DNA from 2 places in the Colwellia sp. BRX8-5 genome. Region 1 is predicted to be linked to the other one. Evidence: predicted binding sites of a transcription regulator. Region 1 holds the regulator's gene; the other holds the start of a gene.
The links. Region 1 encodes sigma-54, which starts transcription at its own class of promoters, with help from an activator protein. Its sites were predicted from a motif close to GTTGGCACGNNNNTNGNNT; they were not measured.
Positions count from the first base shown of each region.

Region 2: a site for sigma-54 is predicted at 4,064-4,082, ahead of flgF (flagellar basal-body rod protein FlgF). Genes of this name have one in related genera too.

Region 1 is NZ_JACGVR010000007.1:159,930-168,276, forward strand. It holds gene efp (elongation factor P) at 1-391, shown strand, start outside; gene yjgA (ribosome biogenesis factor YjgA) at 545-1,069, opposite strand; gene pmbA (metalloprotease PmbA) at 1,177-2,544, shown strand; gene mgtE (magnesium transporter) at 2,648-4,006, opposite strand; gene H4J62_RS07535 (HPr family phosphocarrier protein) at 4,126-4,401, opposite strand; gene rapZ (RNase adapter RapZ) at 4,415-5,269, opposite strand; gene ptsN (PTS IIA-like nitrogen regulatory protein PtsN) at 5,301-5,756, opposite strand; gene hpf (ribosome hibernation promoting factor) at 5,802-6,089, opposite strand; gene H4J62_RS07555 (RNA polymerase factor sigma-54) at 6,113-7,621, opposite strand; gene lptB (LPS export ABC transporter ATP-binding protein) at 7,701-8,347, opposite strand, start outside.
Region 2 is NZ_JACGVR010000001.1:148,266-156,612, forward strand. It holds gene H4J62_RS00610 (protein-glutamate O-methyltransferase CheR) at 1-655, shown strand, start outside; gene flgB (flagellar basal body rod protein FlgB) at 726-1,127, shown strand; gene flgC (flagellar basal body rod protein FlgC) at 1,130-1,549, shown strand; gene H4J62_RS00625 (flagellar hook assembly protein FlgD) at 1,571-2,257, shown strand; gene flgE (flagellar hook protein FlgE) at 2,370-3,785, shown strand; gene flgF (flagellar basal-body rod protein FlgF) at 4,117-4,860, shown strand; gene flgG (flagellar basal-body rod protein FlgG) at 4,889-5,677, shown strand; gene flgH (flagellar basal body L-ring protein FlgH) at 5,694-6,377, shown strand; gene H4J62_RS00650 (flagellar basal body P-ring protein FlgI) at 6,413-7,537, shown strand; gene flgJ (flagellar assembly peptidoglycan hydrolase FlgJ) at 7,553-8,347, shown strand, end outside.

The DNA.
Region 1 (8,347 bases):
GTCTTGCGAAGGCGCTGATGTAATGGAAACCGAGCTAGCTTACTTGTATGCTGACGGTGAATTCTGGCATTTTATGAATAATGATACCTTTGAGCAAATTGCCGCTGATGAAAAAGCAGTTGTAGATTGTATTAAATGGTTAAAAGAAGGCGATCTTTGTACCATTACTTTATGGAATGGTTCACCTATCACAGTAACAACCCCTAATTTTGTTGATCTAGATGTTACAGAAACAGATCCAGGATTAAAAGGTGATACTGCCGGTACGGGTGGAAAACCAGCAACTTTACATACCGGTGCGGTTATTCGTGTACCGCTATTTATTCAAATTGGTGAGACAGTTAAAGTGGATACGCGTACGGGTGAATACGTATCGCGTGCAAGTAAATAAGCACTTTTAACGATTATCTACTGTGCTATTTTCAATAAGCGTCTTAATAAGTAGCCAGTGCATTTGGGCTACTTAGCTTTATTGTCACTTAGCAATGAATAAAATTTAGTATTAAAAAAACCTGCTGATGCAGGTTTTTTTATAGATAAACGACTAGTTTATCTGTCTAGTATGAAGTTTTAGATAATCAAATAGCTCTTTGTAATACTTGCCAAGCTTTTCTGATTTTTTCTCTTTTGCCGCTTGTCGTACTAATTGACGTAGCTTTTGTCTTTCCATCGACTCATGCTCGTTCAGTAAAGCTTCAACAAAGTCATTACCCTCATCAATAGCGTCATCACGCATCTTTTCAAGCTTAACAAACTTAGCTGTTTCTTGTTGATGCTTATTTGCCATAACATCAAGAGCATGTTTAATTGGCTCTAAATCAGATTCTGATAATATTCTTGCCAAGTGGCGAACATGGCGACGTAATGCTTCATGTTTGTTTTTAATTTTATCAGCTAAAATTAAGGCGTCCTTAATCTCCTCAGTAAAAGGAATTTTACTGCGCTGATGCTTAGATAAATCAATAAGCGACTGTCCAAAGATTTGTAACTGGATCATTTCGCGCTTTACTTCTGATTTACTTTTTAATTCTTCATCTAATTCATCGATATCGTTAGCAGAGTCGGGCATAATATTCGTTATTAAAGTGATAATTATCGCTATTATACTCGTAAGTGCTTATGGTATACAGCGCATATTCTCCAATTTCCTGCATTTATAGAAGAAAACAATAAATTATGACTGAAACGATGAACGCTAAACAATCGATGAACGAACAATTAAGAGACGTTGAGCAACGTGTAGCACAAGTACTCGACTTAGCAAAATCGCTAGGAGCAGATGCAGCTGAAGCTTCTATAAGCCGCCAACAAGGGTTAAGTGTTGGTACGCGGTTTGGTGAAGTTGAAACGGTTGAGTTTACTAATGACGGTGCATTGGGTATTACTGTTTACCAGCAAGGTCGTAAAGGGAGTGCTTCAACCGCAGATTTATCAGAAGCGGCGTTAAAACAAACAGTACAAGCGGCGGTTAATATTGCAAAGTATACCTCTGTTGACGACTGTTCAGGATTAGCAGACAAGGACATGCTTGAAATGTCGCCTGCTGATTTAGACTTATATCACCCAAAAGTTTTAACAACAGACCAAGCTATTCAACTCGCCAAAGAATGTGAAGATAGTGCGCTAGCGTATGATCCTCGTATTACTAACTCAGATGGTGCATCACTTGATAGCTTTGAAGGCTATAAAGTGTATGGCAATAGCAATGGGCAGATTGTTGGCTATCCAAGCTCTCGCCATAGTTTAAGCTGCGTAATGATCGCCTCTGAAGGTGATGATATGCAAAGAGATTATGCTTACACCGTTAATCGTGATTTTGATTTAATGGATAATGGCATCGCTATTGGTGTGCAAGCATCAAAAGAAGCGCTTTCGAGATTAAATGCTCAAAAATTACCGACAGGAAAAGTGCCGGTGATGTTTCGTGCCGACATTGCTAATTCCATTTTTGGACATTTTATAGCGGCGATCAGCGGTGGTAATTTATACCGTAAATCATCTTTTTTAATGGACGCTATTGGCAAACAAGTTTTTCCTGACTTTTTAAATATCAGTGAACGCCCTCATATTTTAAAAGGGTTAGCGAGTAGTGCTTTCGACAGTGAAGGCATCAAAACGGTTGACCGTGAAATTATTGTCGATGGTTGTTTAGAGACCTATCTATTAACCAGTTATTCAGCACGTAAGCTAGGACTTAAATCTACTGGCCATGCCGGTGGTATTCATAATTGGCAAATTAATGCCAAAGGTTCTGCCAATGGCGGTGACTTTAATGCCATGTTGAAAAAACTCGGTACTGGCTTTCTTGTCACTGAATTAATGGGACAAGGCGTTAATGTAGTCAATGGTGATTATTCACGTGGCGCTGCCGGTTTCTGGGTTGAAAACGGTGAAATTGCTTACCCGGTATCAGAAGTTACCATTGCGGGTAATTTATCTGATATCTTTAAAGGCTTAGTTGCTGTCGGTAGTGATGTTGACTTACGAGGCAGTATTTTAACGGGTTCATTGTTAATTGAAGAGATGCAGGTTGGCGGCAATTAATCAAATCGTGTTATTTTAATAAGGTACATTTGATTATTAAAACCAACAGGCTAGTATTGAGATCTTGAAAAGGTATCAAGATCTCAATAAGCCAATATCTAGTTTAGGTTAGGAATAAAGTTGCAGTACCTAAGAAAGCGAATATTCCGACCACATCGGTAATCGTTGTTAATATCACACTACCAGCGAGAGCAGGGTCAATATTCATCCTTTTCAAAAACAGCGGGATAGCGACACCAGCGATACCAGCAGCGGTTAAATTCATTAACATTGCAAAGGCTATAACGCCACCAAGCATTAAATTTTGTTGCCAAATAGCCACAACACCAGCAATTAATACCGCCCAGATAACGCCATTAAGAAAACCAACAGCAAGTTCTTTCTGAATAAGTATTCTCGCATTTGAGTCGCCAACATGGCCTAGCGCAATGGCGCGAACAACCAGTGTTAAGGTTTGGTTACCGGCAACACCACCCATACTAGGCACTAAAGAATTTAAAATAGCTAAAATAGCCAGTTGGCTTAAAACACCTTCGAACATACTCGATACAGCAACGGCAAGTAGTGCGGTAATGAGATTAACGCCAAGCCAAATAGAGCGTTGTTGCGTGCTTTTTAAAACCGGAGCAAAGGTATCTGCCTCTCCATCTAAGCCCGCCATACTCATCATTGAATGTTCGGCATCCTCACGAATAATATCAATAACATCGTCTATCGTGATACGACCAAGCAAACGGCCTTCATCATCAATAACTGGTGCAGAGAACCAATCAAATTTTTCAAAGAGTTGCGCTACGTCACTATCAGACAAATGCACTTGAATTGCTTCAATATCTTTATCAATGAGTGTTGAGACGATAATTTCAGGTTTAGCGGTAATGATCGCCGCTAGAGAAACGGCGCCAATAAAGTGATTCTTACCATCGACCACATAAAAAGAATCGGTCGCTTCAGGTAAATCACCCCGTAAGCGCAAATAGCGCAATACCACATCAACCGTTACATCGGGACGAATTGTTATGGTATCGGTATTCATGATACCGCCAGCGGTATCTTCTTCAAATGATAACGCGGCTTCGACTCGACCTCGGTCTTGCGAGTCCATAGCACTTAATACTTCTTGATAAACACTATCGGGTAGAGTACGTAAAACTTCAGCTAAATCATCAACATCCATGCCTTCAGCAACGGCGGCTAATTTTTCAGGGCGGATAGTTTTTAAAATACCTTTTCGAACTTCCTCATTGAGTTCTTCAAGTACTTCACCGTGATTATCAGCGTCGATAAGTTGCCATAAAACGGCACGACTTTTCGGGTGAGATGACTCTAATATTAAAGCAATATCATAAGCTGGCATGTTCTGTAGTAATTTTCGAACGTGCACAAACATACCGCTACCAAGTGCTTTATTGACTTGTTGCAGGCGTTGATGATTTTGTTGTTGCTCTGATATTTCCGGCATAAAGTTTTCCTGTGCCGCAGTAATACGAAAATTATATTGTTTATATCTTAGTCAAGATGCGCTGGCTAAGGTGTTGTAATGAATGATAACGTAACTTTATTTTTTATTCAGTCTTTTTATCATTCGTCTTCATCAAATTTATCAGAAAATAACTGGCATACATCGTCAAGTGCTTGTTGAGCATCTTCTCCTTGGGTAATCACCTCTACGGTTTTTCCAAAGCCACCGGCCAGTAACATTAACCCCATAATACTACTGGCATCAGCTTCTTTGCCCTCTAAGCAAATAGTAACGTTAGCATTAAGCTTTTGGCTTAACTGGGCAAGTTTAGTGGCAGCACGTGCATGTAATCCCAGTTTATTGCTAATGGTTAATGATTTATTATATTTTGGCATACAGTGACCGTTATTAAGTGCTTTGTATTTTAATGTCGCGATGATGAGACTGAACATCTTCGCGTTCTTTTCTAAGATTGTTTGCTAATATTTCTGCAATATAAACCGATCGGTGTTTTCCACCCGTACAACCAATGGCGATAGTAATATAGCTGCGATTGTTTCTTTCTAAGTGGGGTAACCATGTCATCATAAAACTGTTAATTTGCCAGATAAATTTAGTGACAATCGGTTGGCTAGCAAGAAAGTCTCGCACGGGTTGATCTAAACCGGTAAAACCTTTTAAGTCTGTTTCCCAAAAAGGGTTAGGCAGAAAACGTGCATCAAAAACATAATCTGCGTCTTGTGGTACACCGTGTTTAAAGCCAAAAGATTCAAACACCACCACCATAGATGCCGAGGTTTTGCCCAAAATTCGCTCACGCACTAAATCAGATAATTGATGAGGTGATAACTGGCTGGTATTAATATACAAACCCGCACGCGTGGAAATAGGCTCAAGCAGCTTTTTCTCTAAAGAGATGGCTTGGTCGAGTGGGATATTTTGTTTAATCAAAGGATGTAAACGACGCGTTTCACTAAAACGTCGAATAAGATCAGAGTCATCAGCATCTAAATACAGAATATCGAGTTTTACTGTTTTTGGTAGATAATCTAATATTTCTGAAACGTCATTAGGATCATTGGGTAAGTTACGTACATCTAAACTAACCGCTACTTTGTCGTAATCATTAATAACGGTATGCGCTAATGCAGGCAATAAATTCACCGGAATATTATCGACACAGTAGTAGCCTAAATCTTCGAGTACACGTAAGGCGACACTTTTACCTGACCCTGAGCGACCACTGACTATCAAGAGTTTCATTTGAGTTTTCCTGGATTATTATTAGATTTTATTAACGTTTAGCATGCTTTATTAAAGTAAAAAGCTCTTGCGAATTTTGGCATTTTCTTACTTGCTTTGCGAACTGTTTAGTACTAAATATTTGCGCAATACTTTGTAAGGTATCTAAATGTTGTTGGCAGTTTTCTTCGGGGACAAATAACGCAATAATAATATCGACAGCACGGTTGTCTATCGCATCAAATTCAACGGCTTGTTCACTGGTCAGCAATACAGCAATAACTTGTGACGTGTTGGTTAATCGACCATGAGGAATCGCAATGCCATTTCCTATGCCGGTAGAGCCAACCTTTTCACGCGCCATTAAGCTTTCGAATAATTGATGAGTATCAATATTGTCGAATTTTTTTGCCGCAGTTGTGCTAATTATTTCAAGGAGTTTTTTTTTGCTTGTACCCTTAATCGCACACAGGGTGCAATCAAGGGTAAGGATATCTTGCAACTTCATTATACTACTTAGATTCTTTGGTGAGTGAACAGGCGATAAACAGCATTAATGCTGATTCGTTTTACCTTTGTACTTCAATATTTGCCGGTCAAGCTTAACAACAAGACTATCAATAGAGGCATACATGTCAGCATTTTCAGCTTTTGCATGTAAATCAGAGCCACTAACGTGAACAGTCGCTTCAGCAATTTGATTTGATTTTTCAACGGTGAGAACAACATGAACATTATTGATATGATCAAAATGTCGGCTTAATTTTGCCATCTTAGTCGTGACGTTTTCTCGTAAAGCTTCGGTAATGTCAACATGGTGGCCAGAAAGATTAATTTGCATAAGCTTAATTCCTCATCTTTTCGTTAAAGTAAACTTTTTCGTTGGTTAGAAGGTGGAATAGAAAGTGACTCTCGATATTTTGCTATGGTGCGTCGAGCTACATTTATCCCTTGATCGGCTAATAAATCAGCCATTTTACTATCACTAAGTGGTTTTGCTGGGATTTCGGCAGCAACAAATTTTTTGATTAATGCACGAATAGCTGTTGATGAGCATTCGCCACCGCTTTCGGTGCCAACATGGCTTGAGAAGAAAAACTTCAGTTCGAAAATTCCACGTGGCGTATGCATGTACTTTTGTGTCGTCACTCGTGAAATGGTTGATTCATGCATATCGACAGCTTCGGCAATATCATTTAAAACCATTGGACGCATGGCTTCATTACCATGTTCAAAAAAGCCAATTTGACGTTGCACAATACAGTTTGACACTTTTAATAAGGTATCATTACGGCTTTCTAAGCTTTTAATAAACCATTTAGCTTCTTGTAAATTTGAGCGAATAAATTGTGTGTCCGCTGTCGACTTCATCGAACGTGACATCGAAGCATATTGCTGATTCACCGAAAGTTTTGGCGCAGTATCAGGGTTTAATTCGACCACCCAACGGCCATTTTTCTTTTCAACAGACACATCAGGAATAACATACTGATCGTCACTCTTCATCACACTATCGCCGGGTCTAGGATCAAGTGATTGAATAAGACGCACCACTTCGCGCAGTTGCTCTTCTTTCAGTCGAGTTTTACGCATTAATGTACGATAGTCTCGGCTACCCAGCAGATTAATATGGTCACGCAAAACTAACTTACTTTCTGCTAACCAAGGTGTAGCGGGGTCAAATTGATTAAGTTGAATGATTAAACATTCTGAAATAGAACGAGCAGCGACACCGACAGGATCAAAGAGGTTAATACGTTTTAGTACCACCTCAATTTCATCAAGCTCTACTCCTTCAATGGCAACACTTTCTAAAATGTCTTCACTAGATACCGTTAAGTAACCGGCGTCATCAACAGCATCAATAATTGCTGTCGCTATAGCGCGGTCTGTTTCGGTAAAAGGGCTTAATTCCATTTGCCAGCGCAAATGATCTTGAATGGAGTCTTGAGTCTCGCCTTGGTAAGTATAATCTTCTGAAGCTGGGCCTGAGCTTGAACTTGCTGCACCGGCCGTGTAGTTATCATCCCAAGTGGTATCCATGTTTAATTCTTCAGGGATATCGTTCTTGTCCATGGCTTCAGTGGTGGTGATTTCATCAATGGTAGGCGTAGCGTCTTCGCTACCATCAGAAGCAGGGGCTTCTTTAACGTCACCATTACCGGCAGTGTGAGCTTCTTCAAGGTTGTCAGTACTTTTATCTTCGGGATTATTTGAAGACTCATCCATTTCTAATAATGGATTACTTTCTAAGGCTTCCTGAATTTCTTGTTGAAGCTCTAACGTAGACAGTTGCAGCAATTTGATTGCTTGCTGCAATTGTGGCGTCATGGTTAATTGTTGTCCTATGCGGAGTTGTAGAGTAGGGCGCATTTAGGTCATTAACTTCCTATTATTTTTAATGGGATATTTTCGTTTTTTTCATACGAAGATACTATTCATTTACTGACTACTATAGCGTGAATTGTTCACCAAGGTATACATCTCTTACGTGTTGATTTGCAAGAATTTGATCTGCAGTACCTTCTGCAATAAGTTCACCATGACTAACAATATACGCATGTTCACATACATCGAGAGTTTCACGTACATTGTGATCAGTGATCAACACACCAATGCCACGTTCTTTTAAGTGTAGAATAATTTTTTTAATATCACCTACTGAAATTGGGTCAACACCAGCAAAAGGTTCATCTAATAAAATAAATTTTGGTTCAGCAGCTAATGCGCGAGCAATTTCTACTCGGCGGCGTTCACCACCAGATAAGCTCATGCCTAAATTATCTTTGATATGACCTATGTTGAATTCTTCAACAAGATGTTCTAATTTTTCTTCGCGTTCAGCATCTGATAATTCTTTTCGTGTTTGTAAAATAGCCATAATATTGTCGTAAACACTGAGTTTTCGAAAAATAGAGGCTTCTTGTGGTAAATATCCGATGCCTTTTCTCGCACGCTCATGCATAGGCGCTAACGTCAGGTTTTCGTCATTTAAGATAATATCGCCACTATCACTTTCAACTAACCCCACAATCATATAAAAAGAAGTTGTTTTTCCGGCACCATTTGGGCCCAGTAAACCGACTATTTGTCCTGCTG
Region 2 (8,347 bases), on a different contig from region 1:
AATTGAAAGGCAGTTACGCGCCGCAGTTATCGACGCCATGACGACCAACGAAACCTTGTGGTTTCGCGATGAGTACCCCTTTGAACTATTGAAAAAACGCTTACTTCCTGAGTTTAAAAATCAAAGAACGCCTTTAAAAATTTGGTCAGCGGCAAGTTCTTCAGGTCAAGAACCTTATTCTATTGCGATGGCAGTTCAAGAATTTAAGCAAAGTAATCCTGCTGCGTTTTCGGGAGGTGTTCAAATTATTGGCACTGATATCTCCAATACTATGCTTGAGCATTGTAAGTATGGCCATTATGACAATTTAGCTTTGTCACGAGGTTTATCAGCCGAACGCAAAAGAATGTTTTTTGAAAATGGCGATAAAGGTATGTCAAAAGTCAAAGACTCGGTTAAGAAAATGGTTAGCTTTAGGCAACTAAATCTCCTAAATAGTTATAGTTTAATGGGTAAGTTTGATATTGTATTTTGCCGTAACGTATTGATTTACTTCGCACCAGAAATTAAAAAGCAAATAATATCTCAAATTGAAGGCGTGCTAAATCCTAACGGCTATCTCTTTCTTGGCGCCTCGGAATCCTTAACGGGTTTAAACCAAAACTTTGATATGGTTCGCTGTAATCCTGGTATCATTTATCAAAAAAAGACTTAATATCCCCCCACTAAACTCCCCGTTGGCATAGAAATTGTATAGTTATCTTCATTGATTTGGAGGTAACACTATGGCTATCACTTTTGAAAAAGCACTTGGCATTCACCCACAAACACTTGCTGTTCGTTCTAAACGTGCAGAAGTTATTGCTAGTAATATTGCTAATGCAGATACACCTGGCTATAAAGCCAAGGGCATGGACTTTAAGTCTGCCTTAGCGCAAGCCTCTCAAAAGCAACAATCAGGTATGTCACGAACCCACGAAAAGCATTTTGATGTTCGCATTGCAACCAATAATGGGGTGCAATTTAGAACACCAGATCAACCAGATACTGGCGATGGTAATACCGTAGATGCACAAGTGGAACGAAACTTGTATCTAGAAAACTCAATGCAGTATCAAGCCAGCATTCAATTTCTTACTGGCAGGATTAAAGGCTTGAAAAAAGCCATCACCGGAGCAGGGCAATAATTATGAGCCTATTTAACGTATTTACTATATCTGGCACGGGTATGAGCGCTCAATCTGTTCGCTTAAATACCACCGCAAGTAACATTGCTAATGCTGATAGTGTTAGCAGTAGTGTTGATGCAACCTATCGAGCACGGCATCCGGTTTTTGCCGCAGAGATGCAAAAAGCTGCCGCAGGACAAGATGACTCAGGCGTAGGTGTCAAAGTTTTAGGCATTGTGGAAAGCGATCAGCCTTTAAATATTCAGCACTCTCCGGGACACCCAATGGCAGATAAAGATGGTTTCATTTATAAACCCAATGTAAACGTGATTGAAGAAATGACCAATATGATTTCAGCATCACGCTCATATCAAACAAATGTTCAATTGGCTGAATCAGCAAAAAATATGCTGAATAAAACCTTACAGCTTGGCAAGTAACAATTAAAGGTGGGATAAAATATGGAAACAGTAAGCGGAAGTAAACCTTTAGATGGCATGCGCTGGCAAAAGGAAGATGTTACAACGACGGATAATGGCAATGGTATGTTAACGCAAGAAGATTTCTTTGCGTTACTGACCAAAGAGCTTTCTCATCAAGATCCGACTAAGCCCGTTGAAAATAATGAAATGATTTCGCAAATGACTGCGTTTTCAACGACTGACGGTGTGGCAACGCTAAATGAACAATTTACATCATTTGCTGCATCCATGTCATCGAGTCAAGCATTACAAGCCTCCTCGTTAGTGGGTCGTAGCGTTCTAGTTGATGATAATGTTTTTGGTATGGCTGAAGGTGAAGCCGTTAAAGGCAAAATGATCACTGATAAAGCGGCAAGTAATGTGAATATTTATGTTGAAAACACCGCTGGAGAACTTATTCAAACAGTTCCTGTTGGCAGTGTGGCTGCAGGTGAGTTTACCTTTAATTGGGACGGCAAGATGACAAATGGCGAGCCCGCTCCACAAGGTGCTTATCGTTTTAGAATTGCAGGATTAGTGGAAGGTGAAGCATCAGAATTACAAGCGATGACCTATCGTAAAGTTGATAGTGTGACGTTAGCCGGTGCAGGTGGAAATATTTTATTAAATCTTAATGGTGGCAGTTCCATGGCACTAGCAGATGTGGTGGAAGTATCAGAAGGTTAAATTAATAGTTCTTCGAACTAAATAAATTTAAGCCACTGTTATTTCAATGAAGAGTGAATACTCGAAAATTAGAAATAATTAAGATAAACAGTTTTTTATATGAGGTGCAATTATGTCATTTAATATAGCGTTGAGCGGATTAAACGCTGCTCAAAAAGATTTGGATGTTACATCAAATAACATCGCTAACGTTAATACCACCGGCTTTAAAGAGTCGCGTGCGGAATTTGTTGATGTGTATGCAGCATCATTACTTGCTTCTGGTAAAACAAAAGTGGGTGACGGTGTTTTGACGGCAGATGTCGCTCAGCAGTTTCAGCAAGGTAGTATTCAGTTTACTAATAACGCGTTAGATTTAGCCGTTACGGGTAATGGTTTTTATGCAACAGTACCTGAACTTGACTCCTTAGAAACGTCATATACCCGAGCAGGTCAGTTTAAATTAAACGACAGTAACTTTGTTGTTAACTCTGCGGGTGAGCATTTATTAGGTTTCCCAGTTAACCCTGACGGCACCTCTGCGTCGGTAAGTTTAAGTACGGCAGAGCCTATTCGTATTCCTACGGCCTCTGGTGCTCCTCAAAAAACCAGTGAAGTAGATGTACGAATGAACTTACCTGCGGGTGATTCTTTCATTAGTAGTGCGCCAGGTAACTTTGATCCCGATGATCCTTTGACTTTTAACCATTCAACTTCAGTGACTATTTTTGATTCATTAGGTGATAGTCATATAATGACTTATTACTTTATTAAAGATAATCCTTCGTCTGATGCTAACGAGTGGATGATGTTTGCTGGCGTTGATGGCATACCGGTAGATTTAGCTGATCCAGGTGGACAGACAGATCCAGATCCAACGGCAGCTCCAGGAACGCTAATAACAAATCCACAAGGTGGCGGTAGTTCAGGTCCGTTATCAGCAAGTGGCGGTGTTACTGGCATGCGTATGTACTTTGATTCTTCAGGTGATTTTGTTGCACAATTACCTATGCCAGGTGACGGTGGTGCTATTACCGTGGCACTTGGAGCGACAATATTAGCCAATGGTGCTGATCCAACTCAAACCGTGAAAATTAATTTTAATCTAGACCCTCTTGGCCCTAATCCAAATGAACCTACGCAGTTTGCTTCAAACTTTGAAGTGACTTCGCTTGAGCAAGATGGCTTAGCGGTTGGTCGATTAACCGGTATAGATATTGGTAGTGATGGTTTAATTCGAGCGACTTACAGTAATGGTACCTCAGAACCATTATCACGCATTGCTTTAGTAAACTTTGCCAATGAACAGGGCTTAACGCAAATTGGTAATACTTCATGGAAAGAAAGTATTAGTTCCGGTGAAGCATTGGCTGGTGAGGCGGGTTCAGGTACTTTTGGTACTATTAATTCATCGGCATTAGAGCAATCAAACGTTAACTTAACCACAGAATTAATCGACTTAATTTCAGCACAACGAAATTTTCAGGCTAACTCTCGTGCACTAGAAGTTGATAACCAGCTAAACCAAACTATTCTACAGATTCGATAAATAAATCTTTAAAATAATCTAGTCTATAATAAATAAAAGAGATAAAACGTAAAATGTTTTATCTCTTTTTCTGTTCAGGATGAACGGTATAGATGTAGAGCGAAACATAGCTATTCTTATGCATCCATGTCTTCATCGCATTAATACTTCTTTATGTGTCAATGCCCGAGCAGCGGATGGTCTTTATCAAACCACCTTTCTTTCAAAACCTCAGTCGGTTCCTTTTCGTTGACGATAAAACGATTATTTTTTCATCTTCCTTTTCCTGTTCTATTTCTTCTGGCACTGTTATTGCATTTCTCATTGTAAGATACAATTTTAGAGATCTGTTATGGACAAAATGCTTTATATCGCAATGAGCGGTGCGAAACAAAATATGCATTCGCTTGCCGTTAATGCTAACAACCTTGCTAACGCTAAGACTACGGGTTTTAAAGCCGATTTAGCACAGGCGCGTTCAATGCAAGCTTTTGGCGAAGGCTTGCCTTCTCGTGTGTTTGCCATGACAGAAAATGCCAGCCAAAACTTTGACAGTGGTTCTTTGATGCAAACTTCTCGAGATTTAGATCTTGCCATTCAAGGGCCGGGTTGGTTTGCTGTTCAAGCTGAAAATGGTACTGAAGGTTATACACGTGATGGCCAATTTAGACTCAACGAAGAAGGTGCTTTAGAAACCTCTAAAGGTGAGCTTGTCTTAGGAGATACTGGCCCGATATTTATACCTCTACCAGTCAATAATATTCATATCAGTAAAGATGGCACCATCATGGTTCAGCCTGAAGGAGCACCGAGTTCTCTTCAAGAAGAAGTGGGTCGTCTAAAAATGGTTAACCCGAGGGTGCAAGAGTTAGCAAAAGGTGCTGATGGCTTGTTTCGTCGAAAAGATGGACTAAATGAGAATGCTGACGTCAATGTCAAAGTCGAAAATGGCATGCTTGAAGCAAGCAACGTAAACCCTATTGGGGAGATGACCGCGATGATTTCTTTGCAACGTCAGTTTGAAATGCAATTAAAACTCATGAAAACAGCGGAAGAAGTTGATGCAAGTTCAGCATCTTTATTACGTGCTTTCTAATTTAAATAAATAATTTTTGAGGTGATTTATGAACCCAGCATTATGGATAAGTAAAACAGGGTTAGATGCGCAAACAAAAGATATTGCGGTAATTTCTAATAATTTAGCTAACGCCAGTACCATAGGTTTTAAGAAAAGTCGTGCCGTATTTGAAGATTTACTCTATCAAACGATTAATCAGCCAGGTGGTCGCTCTGCACAAGATACAGAGATGCCTTCAGGCTTAATGCTTGGCGCGGGTACAAAAGTGGTGGCTACGCAAAAAATTCATACCCAAGGTGATATGCAAACTACCGATAACGCTTTAGATCTAATGATCCAAGGTGAAGGTTTTTTTGAAGTGCAACTCCCTGACGGTACATCGTCATATTCAAGAAATGGTCAATTTACCATGGATGAAGAGGGCAATATGGTTACACCGGGCGCGGGTTATTTAATTCAACCACAAATAACTATTCCGCCTGATGCGTTAAGTATTATTGTTTCTCAAGATGGTGAAGTCTCTGTAACTCTTCAGGGGCAACCTGATCCTGCTGTTATCGGTCAAATTAATACAGTTAACTTTGTTAACCCGACCGGTTTGCAGCCAATAGGGCAAAATTTATACATTCAAACAGCGGTTAGTGGTGCTCCACAAGAAGGGGTTCCAGGTTTAGAAGGTTTTGGCATGATAGTGCAAGGCGCGCTAGAAACCTCGAATGTAAATACCACCGAAGAACTTGTTAACTTGATTGAAAGTCAACGGGTATATGAAATGAACTCAAAAGTAATTTCAGCAGTTGATGAAATGCTTAGTTATATTAATCAGCAGTTATAGCGTTAAGGAATCTCTTATGAAAATTCACTTAGTCTTAGTTATCTTTTTTTTATCAATAACGGGTTGTGCCAGTGTTGAACAGGCAAAAACGTTACCTGACGATCCTGACTTTGCGCCAATTTTACCCGAAATGGAAGAAGCCTCTATTATCCCGACGGGTTCACTATTTAGAGCTAACTACGTTAATAATATTTATTCTGACTCAAAAGCTCATCGTGTTGGTGACATTATTTCAGTGACGTTAAGTGAAAGTACACAAGCACAGAAAAATGCTAAAACAGAGTTGAGTAAAGAAAATAGTGCCAGTTTAGATCCTATTATTGGTTTAGGCGGCGCTGCAGTAAACTTTAAAAATAATGCCATTCAATTTGGCTATAACCAAGGCTCTGACTTTAGTGGTGATTCAAAGTCTAACCAAGGTAATAGCTTAAACGGTCATATTTCTGTACATGTTTTGCGTGTTTTGCCCAATGGCAATTTGATGATCCGTGGTGAAAAATGGATGACTTTAAATAACGGTGACGAATTTATTCGCTTAACCGGTGTTATTCGCGCACAAGATATTAGCTCTAGTAACACCATTGTTTCTGGTAAAATCGCCAATGCGCGGATTGAATATGCAGGTACAGGGACTTTTGCTGATGTACAAGAACAAGGTTGGTTATCGAGTTTCTTTACTAGCTCTTGGTGGCCCCTGTAGGGTTAATTGAACAAAAACTTTCAATAGGTATTATTATGAACACTTTTTTCACAAGTATGAAAGTTACTGTCTTGGTGCTAACATTTTTGTTTAGTTCGATGAGCTCTGCACAGCGAATTAAAGATTTAGCCGATGTTGCTGGTGTCCGAAGTAATCAATTGATAGGTTATGGTTTAGTGGTGGGTTTACCTGGCACAGGCGAACAAAGTCCATTTACCGAACAAAGTTTTAAAACCATGCTAAGTAATTTTGGTATTACTATGCCGGCTAATTTAAAACCAAAAATTAAAAATGTTGCTGCGGTTGCTGTTCATGCTGAGTTACCCGCATTTACTAAACCCGGCCAAAGAATTGATATTACAGTTTCTTCAATGGGCAGTGCGCAAAGCTTACGTGGTGGAACATTAATACAAACTATTCTCATGGGTATTGATGGTAATGCTTATGCCGTTGCTCAAGGCAGTTTAGTCGTTAGCGGTTTAGGTGCTGAAGGTTTAGATGGCTCAAAAGTTATTGTTAATACACCAACCGTAGGCCGTATTGCTAATGGTGCTATGGTTGAACGTGAAGTTATTTCACCATTTACTTCTGGCGATTATATTACCTTTAATCTTAGAGATTCTGATTTCAGTAGTGCGAGAAGTCTAGAGCGAGTCATTAATAGCGAGTTTGCTAACATTAACGACCCCGCCACTTTTATTGCTCGCGCTATTGATGCAACCTCTATTCAAGTCAATGCACCAAGAGATGCGAGCCAACGAGTCAGCTTTTTGGCTGCCTTAGAAAATTTAGAATTTGAACCTTCACGTCCGGCGGCGAAAGTTATTGTTAACTCCCGTACTGGTACCATCGTGATCGGCTCTGATGTGCGTTTATTGCCTGCCGCCATTACTCATGGTGGTATTACGGTAACGATTAATGAAACACGAGATGTCTCTCAGCCTAATGCTTTTGCTGATGGTAATACGGCGGTAACGAATCAATCTATCGTTAACGTTAATAAAGATGATAACCGGATGTTTGTTTTTGATCCGGGGGTAAGCTTAGACACACTCGTTCGAGCGATTAATGAAATTGGGGCGGGCCCTGGTGATGTTATGGCTATTCTTGAAGCGCTATCACAAGCGGGTGCATTACGAGGAGAATTGATCATTATTTAATGATCAATAAAGCTTATGATTACACCGAATCAATCATCACTAACTTCATTGGCACCGCAGGCATCTGTGACCGCTAATTCTCAGAATTTTTTAGACATCAATGGCTTGAATTCTATTCGCCAACAGTCTAAAGAAACTGATAAAGGCTCAAAAGATGCGGCTTTACAAACAGCGGCCAAGCAGTTTGAAGCGATTTTCATGCAAATGCTGATGAAAAGTATGCGTAAAGCACAAGACGTTTTAGAGTCAGATAGTCCCTTTAATTCAGAAAGTACAAAATTTTATCGTGATATGCATGACCAACAAATGTCATTAGAATTATCAAATAACGGCTCTTTAGGTTTATCGGACTTAATCGTTCGCCAGCTAGGTGGTGACACTGAAAGTTTTACCCCGCAGTCATTTTTACAAAGTGATAATCGCTTCAGTAAAAGTAACGGCTTACTCAGTGAAGATAATAATAAAGGCAAGTCAATTGTCGACACAGGGATCCTTATTTCGGCCGAGGATCGTCAAACTAATGACTCGGGTGATCGTTCAACTAATAATCGACAAGCATTATTTGATATGCCACAACGAGCGCCTTCTTCGTCTAACACGGTAAATTCGTTAGATAACAAACCGTCTGTTTATGAAATGCTTGCCATGCAAGAGCCTCAGTATCAGCAACCTAAAGACTTTGTTATGGCATTAACTGAAGATGCTAAACGAGTTGAAGAAAAGTTAAATATTCCCTTTGAAGTTGTTATAGCTCAAGCCGCATTAGAAACTGGCTGGGGACAAAAAATCATCAAAACAGAAAGTGGTCAA